4 regions of the Pseudomonas sp. TNT2022 ID642 genome follow, and region 1 is predicted to be linked to each of the others. Evidence: riboswitches for the same ligand, from Rfam matches in the RefSeq annotation. Region 1 holds a riboswitch; each other region holds the start of a gene.
What was found. Region 1 has a riboswitch for cobalamin ahead of M5G26_RS07560 (CbtB domain-containing protein). Riboswitches for the same ligand answer to the same signal wherever they lie in the genome.

Region 2: another riboswitch for cobalamin. It lies ahead of M5G26_RS08520 (ABC transporter substrate-binding protein); the one in region 1 lies ahead of M5G26_RS07560 (CbtB domain-containing protein).
Region 3: another riboswitch for cobalamin. It lies ahead of cobO (cob(I)yrinic acid a,c-diamide adenosyltransferase); the one in region 1 lies ahead of M5G26_RS07560 (CbtB domain-containing protein).
Region 4: another riboswitch for cobalamin. It lies ahead of M5G26_RS13220 (TonB-dependent receptor plug domain-containing protein); the one in region 1 lies ahead of M5G26_RS07560 (CbtB domain-containing protein).

What each region holds. Positions count from the first base shown of each region.
Region 1 is NZ_JAMDGW010000007.1:371,968-377,336, forward strand. It holds gene cobW (cobalamin biosynthesis protein CobW) at 1-276, opposite strand, end outside; cobalamin riboswitch at 376-587, opposite strand; cobalamin riboswitch at 1,307-1,528, shown strand; gene M5G26_RS07560 (CbtB domain-containing protein) at 1,652-1,849, shown strand; gene M5G26_RS07565 (CbtA family protein) at 1,861-2,562, shown strand; gene M5G26_RS07570 (cobalamin biosynthesis protein) at 2,559-2,972, shown strand; gene cobM (precorrin-4 C(11)-methyltransferase) at 3,054-3,800, shown strand; gene nfuA (Fe-S biogenesis protein NfuA) at 4,016-4,600, opposite strand; gene M5G26_RS07585 (acyltransferase family protein) at 4,658-5,369, opposite strand, start outside.
Region 2 is NZ_JAMDGW010000007.1:590,942-596,310, forward strand. It holds gene phnX (phosphonoacetaldehyde hydrolase) at 1-755, shown strand, start outside; gene M5G26_RS08510 (hypothetical protein) at 875-1,084, opposite strand; gene M5G26_RS08515 (Ppx/GppA family phosphatase) at 1,093-2,028, shown strand; cobalamin riboswitch at 2,071-2,264, shown strand; gene M5G26_RS08520 (ABC transporter substrate-binding protein) at 2,409-3,422, shown strand; gene M5G26_RS08525 (FecCD family ABC transporter permease) at 3,431-4,435, shown strand; gene M5G26_RS08530 (ABC transporter ATP-binding protein) at 4,432-5,196, shown strand; gene M5G26_RS08535 (GNAT family N-acetyltransferase) at 5,135-5,369, opposite strand, start outside.
Region 3 is NZ_JAMDGW010000040.1:7,315-12,683, reverse strand. It holds gene bluB (5,6-dimethylbenzimidazole synthase) at 1-535, opposite strand, end outside; gene M5G26_RS28080 (cobyrinate a,c-diamide synthase) at 532-1,932, opposite strand; gene cobO (cob(I)yrinic acid a,c-diamide adenosyltransferase) at 1,929-2,540, opposite strand; cobalamin riboswitch at 2,622-2,851, opposite strand; gene M5G26_RS28070 (hypothetical protein) at 3,015-3,599, shown strand; gene M5G26_RS28065 (PQQ-dependent sugar dehydrogenase) at 3,666-4,979, shown strand; gene M5G26_RS28060 (C40 family peptidase) at 5,112-5,369, opposite strand, start outside.
Region 4 is NZ_JAMDGW010000012.1:210,097-215,465, forward strand. It holds gene M5G26_RS13210 (ABC transporter substrate-binding protein) at 1-88, opposite strand, end outside; gene M5G26_RS13215 ((2Fe-2S) ferredoxin domain-containing protein) at 85-444, opposite strand; gene M5G26_RS13220 (TonB-dependent receptor plug domain-containing protein) at 444-2,381, opposite strand; cobalamin riboswitch at 2,474-2,679, opposite strand; gene M5G26_RS13225 (sigma-70 family RNA polymerase sigma factor) at 2,817-3,338, shown strand; gene M5G26_RS13230 (FecR domain-containing protein) at 3,335-4,288, shown strand; gene M5G26_RS13235 (TonB-dependent siderophore receptor) at 4,398-5,369, shown strand, end outside.

The DNA.
Region 1 (5,369 bases):
CAGTTCGCGCATCACCGGGAAGAACTCTTCCTGAACGGTGCAGCACAGGCAGCCGTTGGCCAGTTCGTAAACGCGGCCCGTGGCTTCTTCTTCGGTGCAACCGATGGTGCATTGCTTGAGGATTTCACCGTCGATGCCCAGCTCGCCAAACTCGTTGACGATCACCGCAATGCGCCGGCCCTGTGCGTTGTCGAGCATGTGCCGCAGCAGCGTGGTCTTGCCCGAGCCGAGGAAGCCGGTGACGATGGTGACGGGGAGTTTGGCCAGTGTTTTCATCGGTATGCCCTTTGGCAAGCGGCGGGCATACGGGACGAGAACCGGCAACGCGCGTGCGCGCCGGAAGCGTTCGCCACCGGATCACCCCGCCCGGTTGTAGTGAGAATCTGTGACGAGGCAGGTCTCCTGGCTGACGGCGTTCAGGCGCTGGGCCTGGCGTTTGCTGCGCCTTCCCGCTGGCTCATCAGTTGAGCTGGCAGTGGCGTGGCAGCGAACATCACCGTTCACAGTTGCGGGGGCAGCCGCGGCATTGACCGCGTTCCCTTCTTAGCTTCGGCGTGGGCCGAAGAACCTCGAAAGCGCAAGGCTACGCATGGTGTGGTTATGGGTCAATGTTTGGATTGGGGGTATATCCGTTGCTGCGGCTGGGGCCGCTGGCGGTTTCGCTCTTACAGCGAGTCACCTTTTCCAAACGCCGAAAAGGTAACCCAAAAGGCTTTGCCCCGGCGTACGGCACTTCGCTGAGGCTCAGTGTTCCCTCGCTACGGTGTCCATCCGGGGGCATCGCCTACGGTTTGCTTCGCTGCACCTCCTCTCGATGTGTGCGGCTTCGCCGCACGGCGCTGCGCGCCTAACCCCCGGATGAACACCTTCGCTCGGCCTGCCGAAGGGGCAAAAAAGCCAGATCAAAAGCCAGATCAAGAGCCCCTCACCCTAGCCCTCTCCCGGAGGGAGAGGGGACTGATCGAGTTGTTTGGGCGAGGGACGCCGACGTGCGATACCGCGTTGAACTCAGATTTTGAAAAGCCCACAAATCGGCTCCCTCTCCCTCCGGGAGAGGGCTGGGGTGAGGGAAAATCCACCACAAATCCAAAGCCGACCACGCCCCGCTCTTCACCACTCAATAGGCCGAGCGTAGCGAAGGAACCCCGAGCCCCAGCGAGCGGGCCGCACGTAGGAGCAAGCCCTTTTGGTTACTTTTGGGGCGTTTGCCAAAAGTGACCCGCCGTAAGGGCGGAACCCTAATCAGCAACACCCGCAGCAACGGATCCACCCCAAAAAATTGACCAAAACCCCACCCCCATGCTCTCCTACACACCTTGTTACGGGTGCCCTTCACAGGGTGAAACGGGAAACCGGTGAATCATGTGCTTTACTCAAAGCCATGTCAGTCCGGTGCTGCCCCCGCAACGGTAAGCGAGCGAAGCGTCAAAACCACTGTGTCAGCAAGGCATGGGAAGGTGACGCTTGCAGGTCGGCCTGACGCCAACCCCTCGTGAGCCCGGAGACCGGCCCGCAACACACAGCCCGCATTTTTGCGTCGCTGAACATAACAAACCCGCGGTGGGCGGGCGCTGTTCGAACCTCTGCGAGCCCGACCCGCAGGGGTTTTCATGCGCTCAAATCACCCGCTGACACTCCAGAGGGAAGCGCCATGTCGATCATCAGCAGCACCGGCAGCAACACGGACAAAATTTCCAGCACCACCACCCTGAGCCAACGCCTGACCGCCGCGATCTTTGCGTCGATCCTCGGTGCCAGCCTGGTCTACTTCGCCGGTTTCTCACACATCGAAGCGGTGCACAACGCCGCCCACGATACCCGCCACAGCGCCGCGTTCCCGTGCCACTGAGACCTGCCGACATGATCAAGCGTATTGCGCAAACCGCAGGTTTCACCGGCCTGCTGGCCGCCCTGCTCCTCACCCTGCTGCAAAGCTTCTGGGTATCCCCGCTGATTCTTCAGGCAGAGACCTTCGAGAAAGCCGAACCGGTTGCAGAAGTTCACGAACACGCCGCCGGCACCGCTGCGCACACCCACGATGCCGAAGCCTGGGAGCCGGAAGACGGCTGGCAGCGCGTAGTCTCGACCACGGGTGGCAATCTGGTGGTGGCTGTCGGTTTTGCTCTGATGCTCGCGGGTCTTTACACCCTGCGTGCGCCGACCAAAACCTCGCAAGGCCTGCTCTGGGGTCTGGCCGGTTACGCGACATTCGTCCTGGCACCGACGATGGGCCTGCCACCTGAATTGCCGGGCACTGCCGCCGCTGATCTGGCCTCGCGACAAATCTGGTGGATCGGCACTGCCGCTTCGACCGCTGTCGGCCTGTCGCTGATCGCGTTCAGCCGTCACTGGCTGATGAAGATCCTTGGTGTCGCCATTCTCGCGGTGCCGCACGTGATCGGCGCACCACAGCCGCAAGTGCATTCGATGCTCGCTCCCGAGGCATTGGAAGCCCAGTTCAAAATCGCTTCGCAGTTGACCAACGTAGTGTTCTGGCTGGCCCTGGGCCTGATCAGCGCCTGGTTGTTCCGCCGCAAAAGCGCTGGTCAATACCACGCATGACCGATGACAGCGCAGCGCCGACCTTCGTGATCGGCCTGGGCTGCCAGCGCGGCTGTCCGGCCAGCACGCTGCGCGCGTTACTCGACCAGGCATTGCAGGCCCATCGCATCGACCTTGAAGCGGTCAAGGCCTTGGCCAGCATCGACTTGAAGCGCGACGAACCGGGTCTGCAAGAACTTGCTGCACAACTGGCCCTGCCCTTGCTGTATTTCAGCAGTGAAGAACTGGCCAGTTACCAGCAACGACTCAGTCACCATTCGCAGATCGCCTACGAACGCACCGGTTGCTACGGCGTGGCCGAAAGTGCCGCTCTGGCTCTCGCCGAACAGCTGATACAGGCGCCGGCAAAACTGCTGATTTCCCGGCAAAAATACGCACAGGCAACGTTGGCATTGGCCGGCGCGGCGTAAAATCCCGATAATCCCCGTTATTGATCATGAGCGTTGTTCATCTGCAACGCGGTCGTGCCCTCTTTTACTCAGGATTCAACGATGACCGTCTACTTCATCGGCGCCGGCCCCGGCGACCCGGAATTGATCACCGTCAAAGGCCAGCGGCTGATCCGCAGTTGCCCGGTGATCATCTACGCAGGCTCGCTAGTGCCGGCGGCGGTGCTCGAAGGGCATAACGCCGAGACGGTGGTCAACAGCGCTGAGCTGCACCTTGAACAAATCATCGATTTGATCAAGACCGCACATGCCAGAGGTCAGGATGTGGCGCGCGTGCATTCTGGCGATCCGAGCCTGTATGGCGCGATCGGCGAGCAGATCCGTTATCTGCGCGAGCTGAATATTGCGTTCGAGATCATCCCTGGCGTGACCGCCACCGCAGCGTGTGCAGCGTTGCTCGGGGCGGAGCTGACTCTGCCGGACGTGTCACAAAGCGTGATTCTGACCCGCTACGCCGACAAGACCGCCATGCCGGCAGGCGAAGAGCTCGGCAGTCTGGCGCAGCATGGCGCGACCATGGCGATTCATCTGGGGGTCAATCATCTCGACAAGATTCTGGCGGAACTGCTGCCGCATTACGGCGCCGATTGCCCGATTGCGGTGATTCACCGGGCGACGTGGCCGGATCAGGACTGGGTGGTGGGGACGCTGGCGGATATTGCCGGGAAGGTCGAGGCCAAAGGGTTTCGGCGTACGGCGTTGATTCTGGTGGGTCGTGTCTTGGGCAGTGAGGTGTTTAGCGAGTCGTCGCTGTATCGCGCCGGGCATGCGCACCTCTACAGGCCATGAATTGGAACGCGGAGCGTCCCGGGCTGCATTCCCACGCAGAGCGTGGGAACGATCAAAGGCCCCTTCGCGAGCAGGCTCGCTCCCACATTTGGAATGCGATCAAATGTGGGAGCGAGCCTGCTCGCGAAGGCGTCGGTACATTTCACCCATAAAAAACTCACCCATAAAAAAACGGCGCTCACGGGGCGCCGTTTTTCATGTCCGCAGCGAACACCTTAGTAGTAGGCGTTTTCTTTCTGCGTGTGGTCGGTCACGTCTCGAACGCCCTTCAGCTCCGGAATACGCTCGAGCAAGGTGCGCTCAATGCCTTCCTTCAGGGTTACGTCCGCCTGGCCGCAGCCCTGGCAACCGCCTCCGAACTGCAGAACAGCGATGCCGTCCTCAACCACATCGATCAGGCTGACCTGACCGCCGTGGCTGGCCAGCCCCGGGTTGATTTCGGTTTGCAGGTAATAATTGATGCGCTCGTTGACCGGGCTGTCGGCGTTGACCATCGGCACTTTGGCGTTTGGCGCCTTGATGGTCAGCTGGCCGCCCATACGGTCGGTGGCGTAATCGACAACGGCGTCGTCGAGAAACGCTTCGCTGAAGTGATCGATATAAGCGGTGAAGCTTTTCAGCCCCAGCGCGGTGTCTTCAGGTTTTTCTTCGCCCGGCTTGCAATAGGCAATGCAGGTTTCGGCGTACTGGGTGCCAGGCTGGGTGATGAAGACGCGGATGCCGATGCCCGGGGTGTTCTGCTTGGAGAGCAGATCGGCCAGGTAATCGTGGGCGGCGTCGGTAATGGTAATAGCGGTCATGGAAACTCCTCGCAGGCTTGGGCGCAGTTTACGCCAATCGTTGCGCCGGACAAAGTCCTAGTATTTTTGTCGGGAAAGATTCTCGTCAGGCGCGTCGTCCATTCGCGCCTTGAGCCAGCGATAGCTGCGCTTTTCCACCCATTCGTAGCTCAACCATGAGCCGACGCCGATGGCCAACGCGCACACGACAAACATCACATACGGGTTGATGCCGTAGCGCCGGGCCAGATAACCGCCCGCCGACAGCACCAGAACGTGCATCAGGTATACAGAATACGAGCAATCGCCGAGCAGCTTGAGCACGCGACTGCGCTCGACATAACGCTCAAGCGAGATACACGCCATCACCAGCACGGCGCTCGGCACACCCCAGTTCAGCAGCCTCGGCGCCGGTGCCCAGTGATAGATCGCCAGCAACGCAGCGCCAATCGCGGTCAGCGGCAGCCAGAAACCCGGGCCAATCCAGCCCCGGCGATAGAGCATGCCGATGCCGATCCCCAGCAGAAACTCATAAACAATGTCCGAACGATAAAACTCGCTGATCCAGCCAAACCCGGTCCAGGCCTGACTCACCGCAAACAGCAGCGCCGCGACCACCAGCAGGCGCACCTGCAAGCGAAACAGCAGCGCCCAGGCGAACAGCACATAGAAAAGTATTTCGTAATTGAGCGTCCAGCCGACGTTCAACGTCGGATAGATGCCGTAACCGCCAGGGTTCTCAGTCGGAATGAACAGCAGCGACAACAGCAGATGATCCCAATCCACGGTC
Region 2 (5,369 bases), 220 kb from region 1:
CGTTTGCGCCAACGCAGATTTTCGTCGAAGCCTTTGCCGAGTTCGGCGTCGCGGTGTCGCTTGAAGAAGCGCGCGGGCCGATGGGCATGGGCAAGTGGGATCACATCCGCACCCTGTGCAACCTGCCGCAGATTGCCGAGCGTTATCGTGCAGCATTCGACCGCGTGCCGAGCGATGACGATGTGACGGCAATCTACGAACGTTTCATGCCGTTGCAGATCGAGAAAATCGCCCTGCATTCGGCGTTGATCCCCGGCGCGCTCGAGGCGATTGCAACGTTGCGCGACAAGGGTTTGAAAATCGGTTCGTGCTCCGGTTATCCGGCGGTGGTGATGGCCAAGGTCGTCGAACTGGCGCGGGAAAATGGCTACGTCGCTGACCATGTCGTCGCCACCGATGAGGTGCCGAATGGCCGGCCCTATCCGGCGCAGGCCTTGGCTAACGTGATTGCCTTGGGCATCGATGACGTGGCAGCTTGCGTCAAGGTCGACGACACCTGGCCGGGGATTCTCGAAGGGCGCGCCGCCGGCATGTGGACGGTGGCGTTGACCTGTTCCGGCAACGCACTGGGCCTGAGCTATGAGCAATACAAGGCGTTGCCGTTGGATCGACTGGCGGAAGAACGTTCGCGGATCGGCAAGATGTTCGCGCCTTCACGTCCGCATTACCTGATCGACACCATCGCCGAGCTGCCCGAAGTGATCGACGACATCAATGCGCGCTTGTCCCGGGGCGAAACCCCGCAGTCCTGCTGAAACCTGATCGTTCCCACGCTCTGCGTGGGAATGCCTCTAGGGACGCTCCGCGTCCAGTGACGCAGAGCGTCACGGGCTGCATTCCCACGCAGGAGCGTGGGAACGATCAGTGGCCTCGCTCAAATCGCAGGCAAAAAAAAGCTGCCAAAACTGGCAGCAAAAACTTTAAGAACACGCGATGTATTGGCCTCAGCATAGACGCCGGATAATGACATTGTCATGACAGCCGCAAATTCATTCAACCGACCCTGCCCCGTCATCAGGATGTCATCAAGATCACGGCAGAATCCTCGCAAACCGTCTTGAGCCTCGCGACGGATGCTCTGCAAGGATTCCCATGAAAGACGACGCCTCGCTGTTTGCCGCCATCGACCTGGGTTCGAATGCCTTTCGCCTGATGATCGGCCAGTCGGTGCGCAGTCGAAAGGGCTTGCAGATTCAGGAAGTGAAAACCTTGCGCGAACCGGTGCGGCTGGCCGAAGGCTTTGACGGCGGCGCACTGGATGCGTTGGCACTGGATCGCGGCTGGCAGGCGTTGGCGCGATTCGGCAAGAAGCTGCGCGGTTTCGAGGCCGGCCGGGTACGCGCGGTGGCAACCAGCGCAGTGCGCGAGGCTGATAATGCGCAGCTGTTTCTGGCCAGTGCTGAACGGCATCTGGGCTTTCCCATTGATGTCATCTGCGGCCATGAAGAGGCGCGACTGGTCTACGCCGGCGTGACCCATGCCTTGCCCAGCGTAGACGACCTGCGCCTGGTGGTCGACATCGGCGGAGGTTCGACCGAACTGATCCTCGGCCAGGGTTCACAACCGTTGCTCACTGAAAGCATCGCCATCGGCAGCGGCACCTTGAGCACGCGGTTCTTTCGCGGCGGCGATGTGTCTGCCGGCGCGCTACAGGCGGCCGAACGCTTCGCCATCCTGCAGTTTGAAAAAGTTGCCCGGCGCTATCGTGCGCAGGGCTGGCAGCAAACCATTGGCTCCTCCGGCACCGCACGCATGCTGGCCAAAGTGCTCAAGGCCAATCGCCTGAATGACTTCGGCCAGGACGGCATCACCTACGGCGGCCTGCTGCGCCTGTCGTTACTTCTGCTGAAAGTGAACAACGTGCAACAGCTCAAGCTCGCCGGCCTGCAACCCCATCGCCAGAGCATTCTGCCTGGTGGGCTGGTGTTGATGCTGGCGGCGTTCAAAGTGTTCGGCATTGCGCAAATGCTGCCCTCCGAACCGGGCCTGCGTTTAGGCGTCTTGCACGGTTTGATGAGCCAGCACTAATCCTCGCCACGACAGATTCGTCTCCCCTTCAGCGGCTTGATCGACTACCATGCCGCCGCTGGTTCCCGAACGGGACTAATAGGGAATTCGGGGTGCTTGCACAGCATTGACCGGAACTGCCCCCGCAACTGTAGGTGCTGAGCCTGCTCCAAGACTGCCACTGGGTGAACCCCGGGAAGGCCGGAGCCAGGCGATGACGCATCAGTCAGGAGACCTGCCGGCACAGTGACTGACTAACCGGCGGGGTGTCCGGGAAGGACATCGTGCCGTGTACTTCTTCTTTTGATGACCGGCCTTGCGCAGTTTCCCTGACCGCGTTCGATGGTGTGTTTCCGATCCGTACTCTCCCGCTCCCGTACGGTTCCCCTGGAGACTGCCCCATGCTGCTGCCCCGCATTGCCACCCTCATCACCGGCCTGAGCCTTTGCGCCATGGCGCAGGCGGCCCCGACTGCGTATCCGCTGACGATCGACAACTGCGGCAGCACCCTGACCTTCCAGCACGCACCAACGCGCACGGTGACCATCGGCCAGGCCGGCACGGAAATGCTCTACGCCATGGGCCTGGGCGAGAAAGTCGTCGGCACTTCGCTGTGGTTCAACAACGTGCTGGATATATACAAGGCGCAGAATGACAAGATCGAGCGTCTGGCCGACAACGAGCCGAGCTTTGAATCGGTGATCGGCAAGCGCCCGGAACTGGTCGCCGTGGAGCTGGAATGGATGGTCGGCCCGCAAGGTGCGGTGGGCACTCGCGAACAGTTTCATGAGCTGAAGATTCCGACCTACCTGCTGCCTTCCGATTGCGAAGCCAAGGACAACCTCGTCGGCGCCGATGGCACGCGGCTGGCGCCGTTCCGCATCGACACGATTTACAAAAGCGTGAGCCAACTGGCGCAGATCTTCGATGTGCAGGAGCGCGGCCAGCAGCTCAACGACGAACTCAAGGCCAGTCTCGCCAAATCGATTGCCACAGCCCAAGGCAAACAGCTGAAGGATGCCAGCGCGCTGGTCTGGTTCTCCAGCGCACAAATGGACATCGAGCCATTCGTGGCCGGGCACAAAGGCGTTCCCGATTTCATGCTTAGCACCCTCGGCGTGCGCAACGTCGTGCAGTCCGATGAAGAGTGGCCAACGGTCGGCTGGGAAACCATCGCCAAGGCCAACCCGACTTTCCTTGTGATCGCGCGCATGGACCGTCGTCGCTTCCCTGCCGACGACTATGAAAAGAAACTCGCCTTCCTGCGCAGTGATCCGGTGACGCGCAACATGGACGCGGTGAAACACAACCGCATCATCATTCTCGACGCCATGGCCATGCAGGCCAGCCTGCGCATGTTCGACGGCATCGAGCAACTGGCCACGGCCATCAGCGGCTATGATCTGTCGCAATGAGTGCCAGCCTGATCCGTACGCTGCTTGCCCTGGCGACGCTGTTGATTGCAGTGGTTGCTGGCGTGGCCATTGGTGAAACCTCGATTGAACCGGGTGTGGTGGTGCAAGTGCTGGCGAACAAGTTGTGGAACGCCGGTTACGCGCTCGACCCGATCGACGAAGGCATCGTCTGGAACTACCGCCTGACCCGCGCACTGGTCGCGGCGGCGTGCGGTGCCGGTCTGGCGACGTGCGGGGTGATTTTGCAGTCGCTGCTGCGCAACCCGTTGGCCGATCCGTATCTGCTGGGGATTTCTGCCGGCGCCTCGACCGGGGCCGTGATGGTCGCGCTGCTTGGCGTCGGTGCCGGGTTGATCTCGCTGTCGGTCGGTGCCTTTGCCGGCGCCGTGACGGCGTTCGTGCTGGTGATTGTGCTGGCGCGGGTCAGCGGCTCGGCCAGCGGTACCGGGCAGATCATTCTTGCGGGGATCGCCGGCTCGCAGCTGTTCAATGCGCTGACAGCGTTTCTGATCACTCGCTCGGCCAGCTCCGAGCAGGCGCGCGGCATCATGTTCTGGCTGCTGGGCAATCTTGGCGGCGTGCGCTGGCCATCGGTGTGGCTGGCAGTGCCGGTTGCCGTGCTGGGACTGGTCGTGTGCCTGTGGCATCGGCGGGCGCTGGATGCGTTTACCTTTGGCGCGGATTCGGCGGCATCCCTCGGCATTCCGGTGCGGCGCGTGCAGATTCTGCTGATTGGCTGCGCGGCGCTGGTGACGGCGGTGATGGTGTCGATTGTCGGTTCGATCGGTTTTGTCGGACTGGTGATTCCCCACGCCGCGCGTCTGTTGCTTGGCACCGGGCATGCACGACTGCTGCCGGCCAGTGCGTTGGGCGGCGCAGTGTTTCTGATTGCCGCTGATGTGCTGTCGCGCACGTTGATCAAGGGCCAGGTGATTCCGGTCGGGGTGATTACCGCGCTGGTGGGGGCGCCGGTGTTTGCCTTGATTCTGGTTGGCCGCAGGTCTTCGCGATGAACAGTGTTCTGAGTTGTTCCGGGTTGACGTTCAAGGTGCGCGGCGCCGAGTTGCTCAACGGTGTCAGCCTTGAAGTTCGGCGCGGCGAAACCCTGGGCATCGTCGGGCCGAACGGTTCGGGGAAATCCACCCTGCTGAAACTGCTGGCCGGGTTGCGCGAACCCAGCGCTGGCGAGGTGCTGCTTGAAGGTCAGCGCTTGGGCAAAATGGCCCGGCGCAGCATTGCGCAAAAACTCGCGGTCGTTGAACAACAGGCCGACACCGATGACGGCATTCGCGTGTTCGACGCGGTGGCGCTGGGGCGCACGCCTTGGCTGTCGGCGCTGCAACCGTGGTCGCAGGCAGACGACGCCATCGTCCAGCAGGCGCTCACCGATGTAGACGCCATGCACCTGCGCACGCGTCTTTGGCGCAGCCTGTCGGGTGGTGAGCGGCAGCGGGTGCATATCGCTCGGGCACTGGCCCAGCGACCGCAAATCCTGTTGCTGGACGAACCGGCCAACCACCTCGACATTCAGCACCAACTGACCATTCTCAACGTGGTGCAGGCGTTGCCGGTGACCACGCTGATCGCGCTGCATGATCTTAATCAGGCGTTGAAGTGTGATCGTCTGGCGGTGCTGGAGCGCGGTCGGCTGGTGGCGTTGGGCGCGCCGCTGGAAGTGCTGACACCGCAGCGGTTACAGGACACTTTCGGGGTCAGGGCGCATTACCTGACGGACCCGTTTGATGGGGCGCAGATTCTTCGATTTCACTCATGACGGCATGCATGTGCGTCGTCTGCCAGACCGGGTCGGCGTCAACATCGATAATGTCGAAGCCTTGGCGTTGCCAGAACGCGATGGCGCCTGGTAAGAACGGATGGGTGTGCAGATAAATCACCTCGACTCCGTCGGCGAGTGCCAGGTCTTTGAGTGATCGGTACAACGCGCCG
Region 3 (5,369 bases), on a different contig from region 1:
ACAAAACGGCCAGCGGCTTGGCGCCTTCGGGCAATTTCAACAAATCCGCCAGTGCCTGCGGCTCGAACAGCGAAACCCAGCCCATGCCCAAGCCTTCGGCGCGCGCGGCCAGCCACAGATTCTGGATCGCGCAGGACAGCGAAGCCATGTCCATTTCCGGCAGCGTGCGGCGACCGAAGATGTGTTTTTCGCGATCGTCCATCAATGCGGCAACCAACACCTCGGCGCAGTCATGGATGCCTTCGACTTTGAGTTTCATGAACTCGTCACTGCGCTCGCCGAGGGCTTCAGCGGTGCGGATGCGTTCCTCTTCCACAAGATTCTGGATCTCGCCGCGCAGGGTACGGTCGCTGATGCGGATGAAGCGCCAGGGCTGCATCAGGCCGACGCTTGGGGCCTGGTGGGCGGCTTCCAGTAGTCGGCGCAGCAGTTCTGGTTCAACGGTGCCGCCGGTGAAGTGACGCATGTCGCGGCGTTCGGCAATGGCTTTGTAGACCGCTTGGCGTTCGGCTTCGGTAAATGAGTTGTCGGTCATGGCCCCATCGCTGGCAAGCCAGCTCCCACAGGGGATTGCATTTCTTCAGGAAGCTCACCGTCCACTGTGGGAGCTGGCTTGCCAGCGATGGCGGCCTGGAGGCCAGGCGCAAACAATGCTGCGACAGCCGCAGGATTCGACGGGAAATAGAAGTGCACATAAGAAGCCGTCATCCGCCCATCGCGATAAACCGCCTCCGCCCCACGCCCACCGTTCGGGCTCAAGCCACGGGCAATCGGCGTCAACTCAGTCGTCGTCAGGGAGTGGTGATAAGTGTGGCCACGCAACGAACCTTCCGGCAGATCCACCGCTTGCAATGCCAACGCCGCCAGACGCTTTTGCATTACTGCATCGCCCTTAAGCAGGCCGACCAGTTCGGCGCGAGTGCCTTCAACATCCGTCAAAGAGTCGAGCAGATACAACATGCCGCCACATTCAGCGAGCAACGGTTTGCCCGTCGCGTGATGCGCACGAATCGCCTCCAGCATCGCGGTGTTTTGCGACAACGCAACGTGGTGCAATTCCGGATAACCACCGGGCAGATACAGACTGTCAGCGTCAGGCAATTGCGTATCGCGGATCGGCGAGAAGAAACTCAGCTCGGCGCCCATCGCCCGCAACAGATCGAGACTCGCGCCATAGGTGAAGGCAAACGCTTCATCGCGGGCGACGGCAATTCGCACGTTTTTCAGCAACGGTTCGACGGCGATCACATCAGGCGCGGCGAATTCCACGGCCGGTGGCAGCGCTACCTCGCAACTGCTGGCCAATGCATCGGCGGCGGCGTCGAGACGCACATCCAGATCATTCAGTTCGCTGGCCTGAACCAGGCCGAGATGACGACTTGGCAACTCAATGCCCGTCTCACGGGACAATGCGCCATACCAGCGCAGGCCTTCGGTGAGGCTGCCTTCGAGCAATTGCGCATGGCGCAAGGTGCCGACACGATTGGCCAGCACGCCGGCAAACGGCAGATCCGGCTGATACTTCGCCAAGCCCAGCGCCAGCGCACCAAAGGTTTGCGCCATGGCCGTGCCGTCGATCACGCCGAGCACCGGCACACCAAAATGCCGCGCCAGATCGGCGCTGGAAGGCGTGCCATCAAACAGGCCCATCACACCTTCGATCAGAATCAGATCCGCCTCGGCAGCGGCTTCCCACAACAGGCGACGACTTTCCTGCTCGCCGACCATCCACATGTCCAGTTGATACACCGGCGCACCGCTGGCGCGCTCGAGAATCATCGGATCAAGAAAGTCCGGGCCGCATTTGAACACGCGCACTTTGCGCCCCTGATTGCGATGCAAACGGGCCAGTGCGGCGGTGACGGTGGTCTTGCCCTGACCGGAGGCCGGCGCGGCGATGAGCACCGCCGGGCAGTGACGTGGTTGATTCAAAGTTCGACGCCTTTCTGCGCTTTGATGCCAGCCTGGAAGGCGTGTTTGAGCATGCCCATTTCAGTCACGGTGTCGCCCATTTCGATCATTTCCGGCTTGGCCGCGCGACCGGTGACGATCACATGCTGCATCGGCGGACGCGCCTGCAAATCGCTGAGCACCTGATCGAGATCGAGGTAACCATGTTTGAGAGCGATGTTGAGTTCGTCGAGCACCACCAGACCGATCGACGGATCGCGCAGCAGTTCGCGGGACACAGCCCACGCGGCTTCGGCAGCGGCGATGTCGCGCTGACGATCCTGGGTTTCCCAGGTGAAGCCCTCGCCCATCACATGAAAGCGCACTTGCTCAGGGAAGCGGCGGAAAAACAATTCTTCGCCGGTGCTGTTGCGCCCCTTGATGAACTGCACGACGCCGCACTGCATGCCGTGGCCCATGGCGCGCGCAAGCATGCCGAAGGCCGAGCTGCTTTTGCCTTTGCCGTTACCGGTCAACACCAGTACCAGGCCGCACTCGTCAGGCGAGTTGGCGATGCGTTCGTCGATCACGGCTTTTTTGCGCTGCATACGGGCCAGATGGCGTTCGTCGCGCTCGGGGGAATCAGTCATGGGGGAGCTCTCCGTTGAGGCTGGATAACGGCGGGCAGGCACAAGAATAGACGGCAAAAAGCCTGGCATCGCCCACCGTGATGCCGCTGGATGGATCAGGCCGGTCTCCGGGCTCATGAGCGGCGTTGGCCTGACTGCGCGCCTTCCCGCTTCTGTCGAGGCAGTGGCTCAAGGCGCAGTTTTCACTCATTTACCGTTGCGGGGGCAGCGCCGGGATCGTGGTGGTTCTTCGTGCGAAGACAACCCTCACCGGCTTCCCTGTTTCACTCTGTCGACGCAGGTCACAGAGCACCTGAAACAAGCCGCGAAGGTTAGAGGGTTGGGGGGGGAGCGTCAATTAAAGAGGCGGCCATCGGGCGAATAACTGCCGCCGATCAATTATCTGACGCCAATCTTGTGCCACACTGATACAAATGATATCAAAGAGCCATGCTTTTCCCGAAAAGCCCACTACAACAATAAAGGATGATGACGATGCAAGGCATGATCATCAGCAACCCGCGCCTGGAATTTCTGCGCCCGGTGCTTGAACGCTGGTTTGACTGTATCGACCGCTACAACGCCGTGCGCGGCGACAGCGACACCCCTTACTGGCATGACGAGAAAGCCAATCTCGGATTGCTCTCGGCAGCCGCCTGGATGGCTGAGCTGGTCACTTTGAACGACACTGCCACGCGCAAACAGAACGAAGAAGGCGAGCGCAATGCCCGCGCCGATCTGTTTCTCGCCGGCGCCGAAGACCGCGCCTTTATCCAGGCCACCCAGCGCTGGCCAAAGGTTACCAACCTCAATCTGACCCAAGCCCTGCTGGACATCACCAACGACGCCAAACGCATCAGTTATGCCAGCGACCTCAAGCTCGGCTGCCTGTTTGTCGCGCCGCAAAAAGCCCAGCACAGCGCCAGCCCCGAAGAGCTGCAGGACATGGTCGACGATCTGCAAAAGGAACACACCTGCGCGGTCGCCTGGTATTTCCCTTACGCCTACCGCAAGTTGCGCAGCGAAGCGGGCAACTATCACCCGGGCATCGCCGTGCTGTTCAAAGAGGCCCGCGGCTGAGCAGTTGAACCATCGGGCTTGCGCCCTCCTCTATGATTAGGAATGCATTCATAGGGAAGATCAGCAATGCGCAAGCCCCAGCTCGTTTTTGTCATCGCCTTCGCCGGAGGACTCGCCGCCTGCGGTGAAACCTCCAGCCTGCAAGTCTCCGACGGCACCGGCTCGTCGCCGAAGCTGCCCGAACCGAACAAGACCCTGATCCCGACGGTGAATATCGCCCCGGCAATCGGCTGGCCGGAGGGCGCTAAACCGACGGCAGCGACTGGCACGCAAGTCGCTGCATTCGCCGAAGGCCTCGACCATCCGCGCTGGCTTTACGTACTGCCCAACGGCGACGTGCTGGTGGCAGAAACCAATGCCCCGCCCAAACCTGATGACAGCAGCGGCATTCGCGGCTGGGTCATGAAGAAAGTCATGGGTAAGGCCGGCGCCGGCGTGCCGAGCCCGAATCGCATCACCTTGCTGCGTGACGCCGACCACGATGGCGTCGCGGAAACACGCACGGTGTTTCTGCAGAACCTCAACTCGCCGTTCGGCATGACCCTGGTCGGCAATGATCTTTACGTCGCTGACACCGACCGCCTGCTGCGCTTTAACTACGAACCGGGCGCGACCGAGATCAAGTCGCAGCCAATCAAGGTTGTCGATTTGCCTGGCGGCACGCTGAATCACCACTGGACCAAAAACGTCATCGCCAGCAAGGACGGCAGCAAGCTGTACGTCACCGTCGGCTCGAACAGCAACGTCGGCGAAAATGGTCTGGATAAGGAAGAAGGTCGCGCAGCGATCTGGGAAGTCGATCGGGCGACCGGCAATCACCGGATTTTTGCCTCAGGCATCCGCAACCCCAATGGTCTGGCCTGGGAGCCGAAAAGTGGCGCGCTGTGGACAGCTGTCAACGAACGCGACGAGATCGGCAGTGATCTGGTGCCGGACTACATCACCTCTGTCAAGGACGGTGGTTTCTATGGCTGGCCGTTCAGCTACTACGGCCAACATGTCGATGTCCGCGTTTCGCCGCAAAACCCCGACCTGGTGGCCAAGGCCATCGCCCCGGATTACGCGGTCGGGCCACACACCGCCTCGCTGGGCTTGAGTTTTGCCGAGGGCAACACGTTGCCGGCGCAGTTCAAGGAAGGCGCGTTTATCGGCCAGCACGGCTCATGGAACCGCAAACCGCACAGTGGTTACAAAGTTATTTTCGTACCGTTTACCGGTGGCAAGCCGAGCGGCACACCGGTGGATGTCCTGACCGGGTTCCTCGACAAAGACGAGAATGCATTGGGGCGGCCGGTGGGCGTGGTGATCGACCAGCAGGGTGGCTTGCTGGTGGCGGATGATGTCGGCAACAAGGTGTGGCGAGTGTCGGCCACGAAGTGATGCTGGATGTGACCTGAAACAACTGTGGGAGCGAGCCTGCTCGCGAATGCGGAGTGTCAGTCTCCATTGAGTTGACTGATACACCGCTTTCGCGAGCAGGCTCGCTCCCACATCAGGATTGCTGCGATTTTACTACGGGTTATGCGCCAGATGCTCCGGCTGCAACACCCGCTTGGCACTCAGATAAGCCTTCTGCCAATACGCCTTCGACAGACTGTCCAGCTTGACCGTGCCACCCGTGGCCGGCGCATGTACAAAGCGCCCTTCGCCGACGTAGATCCCCGCGTGACTGACCTGCGAGCCGCCATTGGTGGCGAAGAAGATCAGGTCGCCGGTCTGCAGGCCTTCCTTGCCGACATTCGGTGCCTGCATGACGATCATCTCGCGTGT
Region 4 (5,369 bases), on a different contig from region 1:
GCCAATGCTCGCCGCAGTTGCGGTAACTGTCGGCGAGCACGGGCGTTGCACAGAGCAGGGCGCCAAGCGCATACAGGATCGATCTCATGTCCGCGCCTTGATCAGTAAATCCGCGACCACTTCACCGCCCACCAGATGCCCCTCGACCAGTCGCTGCACATCCTCCTTGCTGCGTACGCCATACCAGCAGCGCTCCGGATACACCGTGATGATCGGCCCCAGATTGCACGGGAACTGACAGTGCGAACGGGTCAGCAAGACGCCGCCCGGGGTCTCGATGCGATCGTGCGCGAGCAAATGCCGGCGCAGGGTTTTCCATAGCTGCAAGGCGCCACGCTGAGTGCAGCGTGGGCCGGTGCAGAGGAACACATGGTGCGCATGCTCGGGTACATGCGACCAGTCCAGGTGCGTGTCGACGCCGTCGATGGTTGTGATGTCATTCATCAGAAGCGGTACGTGTAGCGCACTTCGGAGGTGAACGGCCGGCCGAGGTTGTCGACGTTGCTCGAGCGGCTGGTGACGTAATCGCGGTCGAAGAGGTTTTCCACCAGCAGGCTCACGCGGTGTTGGTGGGCATTGTCGAGGTAGCGATAAGCGTCGGCATCGACCACCGAATAATGGCCGTATTCCACCTGTTTCGAACTGGTGATGTCGCGGATGTAGCGGATCGCGCCGCCGGCACCCCACAGGCGATTTTCCGCTTCATAACCCACGCGCGAACGGGCGAAAAAGCTCGGAATGTCGTTGATGGTCGCCCCCGTGCGCGATTCGGTGAGATTACGCGTCATGTCCGCTTGCAGGCTCCACTGATCGTTGAGCGCCAGTTTGGCGTCGGCCTCGAAACCGCGCATCTGGATCGTGCCTTCACCGTTGACCCACTGGATACCATCGAGGGTGATCAGGTCGTCGATCTTGCGTTTGAACAGGGTCACGCTGGCGCTGAATTCACGGTCGAGCAAGAAGCCTTTGTAGTCGACACCGAGTTCAGCGTTGCGGCTTTTTTCCGGTTTCAGGTTGCGATTGCCGATCTCGTCGCCCGGTTCATTGACGAACAATTGCTCGGCGTTCGGCAGTTTGTAGGCGCTGCCGTATTGTCCGCGCACCGACCAGTTGTCGTTGAGGTCATACAGCGAAGTGAGCATGCCGACCGTGGCACCGTCGCCGCCGCTCATGGCTTCGTGGCGCACACCGATGCTCGGATGCCAGTCGGGCAGGGCGTCGATCTGCGGGCGCAATTGCGTATAGATCGCGTGGGCTTCGGCCTTGTCGTTATCGATGATCAGTACATCGTCCTGGCCCTTGAACCATTGGTTGTCGCTGCCGAACACCAGCACATGGCCGCCGGGCAACTCGGCCTTGCCTTCGGCCTGCACACCCCAGTCGGTGAAGCCCCAATAGTCGTTGTGGTTGATGACTTTGGTGCCGCCACCGGCGACATTGTTGATCCGCGTGTAGCGCGTGTCCCAGTCGTTGAGATGACCTTTGATGAAGTAGCTCAGTCGCTCGTTGATGTTCTGTTCGAACGTCGCTGTGGCGATCTGCTGCACGCGATCGTTGGTGGTCTTGTGATTGTCGACCGGGCGGGCGAAGTCGAGATTGGCGTCGGCATATTGGTAGAACAGTTCCAGCCTTGAATCATCGCCCAACGACTGAATCGCCTTGCCGCCGAAGGTGGTGACTTCGTAGGCGCGGTTCTTCTCGCTGACGTTTTTCATGTCGCGATTGCGGTACGGCTGATAGCCGTCGGAGACGTTATGGCTGACGTACGCCAGCAAACCAAGATCGCCGAAACCGTTAGTGAAGATATTCTCGACGCGGGCATCCTCGGTAGTGCCGCCAAAGCTGTCGACGCCCAGATTCACCTCGCCGGAGGCTTTGCGCGATTGCGGGCTGCGGGTGACGATGTTGATCACGCCAGACACGGCCTGGGTGCCGAACAACAGGCTCTGGCCACCCTTGAGCACTTCGATGCGTTCGATGGCGTTGGCCGGCAGGGTGTCCAGATAGAGGCCGCCGTACAGGCGATTGTTCAGGCGCACGCCGTCGAGCAGGATCAGCGTGTCGTCGTTGCGCCCGCCGAGCAGCGAATAAGTGCCGTAATCGAACGGGCCGTTTTTCGGCGCCACATACAGGCCGGGGATGAACATCTGCATCACGCGGCTGACATCGGCGCTGGGGCCAGCACGTTCGATCTGTTCGCGGCTGACGATCTCGACCTTGCTGCCGAACTTCGCCATGTCGGCGACGGTGGTGGATTCCACTGACGGTGCAGAAACGATTTGCTGATGGAGTTCCAGCGGTGCGTCGTCGGCCAGCAGCAGCGGGCTGAACAGGCAGCCAAGGAACAGGGTTGGAGCAGAAGTGTTGAAAGGTCGAATCATTGTCTTCTCGAAAAGGATCTTCGCAGAAGAGCATGCAGGAGAAGGCATCGCGCACAGCCAATACCGGCCCATGCCCGCCCACCGCAGGATTTTGCCAAACGAAATTCCAGGCCGGTCTCCGGGCTCGCGCGTATCGAGGCTTTCACCTTCCCATGGCCCAGTGGCCACAGTGGTCTGTCGAAAGCATCACGCGCATACCGTTGCGGGGGCAGCACCGGACTTGTTCGAAAAGAACGTACCGGTTTCCCGTTTCACCCCATGCACGGCGGCATGGGACACCTGAAACTGGGCGGCATCTGAACATTCGACAGACCGTTCGTCAACTTTTCGGGATCCGGGTTATGGGGATGAAAATGGCCCGTGTTGCCTATTGCCAAGCACCCGTCGCGCGCCAGACAATAAGAGTCATTATCACTCGCGAATTATTCCAGCCTCATGTCCGCCGACGATTTATCCCTGCGCAGCGCCGTCAATGACCTGTATTGCGACCATCACGGGTGGTTGAAAGGCTGGTTACGCAAGCGTCTGAGCAATTCTTTCGATGCGGCCGATCTGGCGCAGGACACCTTTGTCCGGGTCATCAAGGCCCGCAGCGCTCTGGATATTCGCGAGCCGCGTCCTTACCTCTCGATGATCGCCAAAGGTTTGCTCGTCGATCTGTTCCGCCGTCGTTCGCTGGAGCAATCCTGGCTGGAAGCGTTGGCGGCCATGCCACAGGAGCAACAGCCTTCGCTGGAAGAGCAGGCGATCCTGTTACAGGCGCTGGTGGAAATCGACCGTCTTCTGCAAGGGCTGGGGCCGAAGGTCAAGCAGACGTTTATCCTGTCGCAATTCGATGGTCTGACCTACCCGCAAATTGCCGAGCGCTTGAACATCAGCGTGCGCAGCGTCAACAACTACATGGCCAAAGCCATGGAGCATTGCTGTCTGATGCAGATTCAGATGCAACTGGCATGAGCCTGTCGCCCGCCGAACTACAAGCGATCAGCGCCGCCGCGCGCTGGTACGCACGTCTGCATTCCGGCATCGCCACCGAGGCTGATCGCGAAGCCTGGAACGACTGGTTGCGCGCTGACCCTGCCCATCACCAAGCCTGGCAACATATGGCGGCCGTTGGCGAACAAATGGCCAGCGTGCCAGGCACCTTGGCGGCACCGGCGTTGCGCGGGGTCGAACGATCCCGGCGGCAGGTATTGCGCAGCGTAGTGTTGCTGGCCTCGGCCGGTTCGCTGGGCTGGCTGGGCTGGCGCAGTGAGCCGTCGCAAAACCTGCTGGCCGATTTCCGTACCGGCGTGGGCGAGCGACGCGAGTTTCGTCTGGCCGATGGCAGTTCCCTGCTGCTCAACACCGACACCTCAGTCAATCTGCGCTTCGACGGTCGCCAGCGCACCCTGGAATTACTGTGGGGCGAGATTCTGGTGAGCACCGCGGTTGATCCGTTGCAGCGTCCGTTCAAAGTACTGACCCGGCATGGACAAGTGCTGGCGTTGGGCACGCGGTTTATCGTCCGCTCACAGGACGGTGGTGGCGAGGTGTCGGTGATCGAGAAGGCTGTCGAAGTCAGCTCGGCGGGCGGTGGCTCGACCGTGCGTTTAGAGGCTGGACAATCACTGGATTTCAATAGCCGCTCGGTCAGCGCGATTCGCCGCAACGATGCGTCGGTCGGTGCCTGGCAGCAAGGCAGCATCATCGCGCTCAACCGTCCTCTGGCCGAGCTGCTGGCGGATATTTCGCGTTACCGCCACGGCGTGCTGCGGTGCGATGCGCGGATCGCCCAACTGAAGGTTTCCGGCGCATTTCCGATCGACAACACCGACCTCGCACTGGCGGCGCTGGAGAGTGGATTGTCCTTGCGCATCACGCGCTACAGCCGTTATTGGGTCAATGTGTCGCCGCCTGCCCAGTGATGGGCACCGTGAACCGGAAATATTTTTTACAGCGTTTGCACTTTTCACGCACACCGTTCGGCTCATCCCTCAATGAGTTTTTATTCAGCGTTTCTGGGGGAGGGTAAGCATGTCTCGGGTGTACAAGTCTGGTCGTCTGGCGACCGCAGTGAAGGTCGGACTACTGGCGGCAACGACGGCCGGGGTCTGGTCGACAACGACATTGGCCGCGCCAGTGTCGGCGCAACAGAGTTCGGTTAAATCCTTCGACATTGCTGCCGGTAGCCTGACCGAGGTACTCAGCCATTTCGCCAGTGCGGCGGGGGCAGCGATTTCATTCGATGCGCAGCAGACCGATGACTTGAAATCCCCCGGGCTCAAAGGGGTGTTCGGCACCAGCGAAGGCTTCGCGCGGATTCTCGGCGGCAGCGGCCTGCAAGCCGAACCGCAGGCCAATGGCACCTATGTGCTGCGACCGGCACCGGTAGTCGGCTCGGCGCTGGAACTGGGGGCCACCAACATCAACGGCCAGATGCTCGGCGCAACCACCGAAAACAGTGGCTCATACACCACCGGCGCGGTGACCATCGGCAAAGGCGAGCACTCGCTGCGGGAGACGCCGCAATCGGTCACGGTGATGACGCGCAAGATGCTCGACGACCAGAACCTCAACACCATCGATCAGGTCATGGAAAAGACCCCGGGGATCACCGTCTACGACTCGACCATGGGCGGTAAATATTTCTACTCCCGTGGCTTTCGCATGTCGGGTCAATATCAGTACGACGGCGTGCCGCTGGACATGGGCAACCTCTACGTTCAGGCCGACAGCTTCAGCGGCGACATGGCCTATTACGACCGCGTCGAGGTTCTTCGCGGCGCGGCCGGGATGATGAAAGGTTCGGGCGGCACCGCCGGCGGGGTTAACTTTGTGCGCAAGCGCGGACAGGCCACAGCGCAAACCGAGATCACCCTGTCGGGCGGCAGTTGGGACAACTATCGCGGACAAGTCGACACCGGTGGCCCGTTGAACGACGCTGGCACGATACGCGGCCGCGCCGTGGTCGCCGAGCAGAGCCGGCATTACTTTGTCGACGACGCC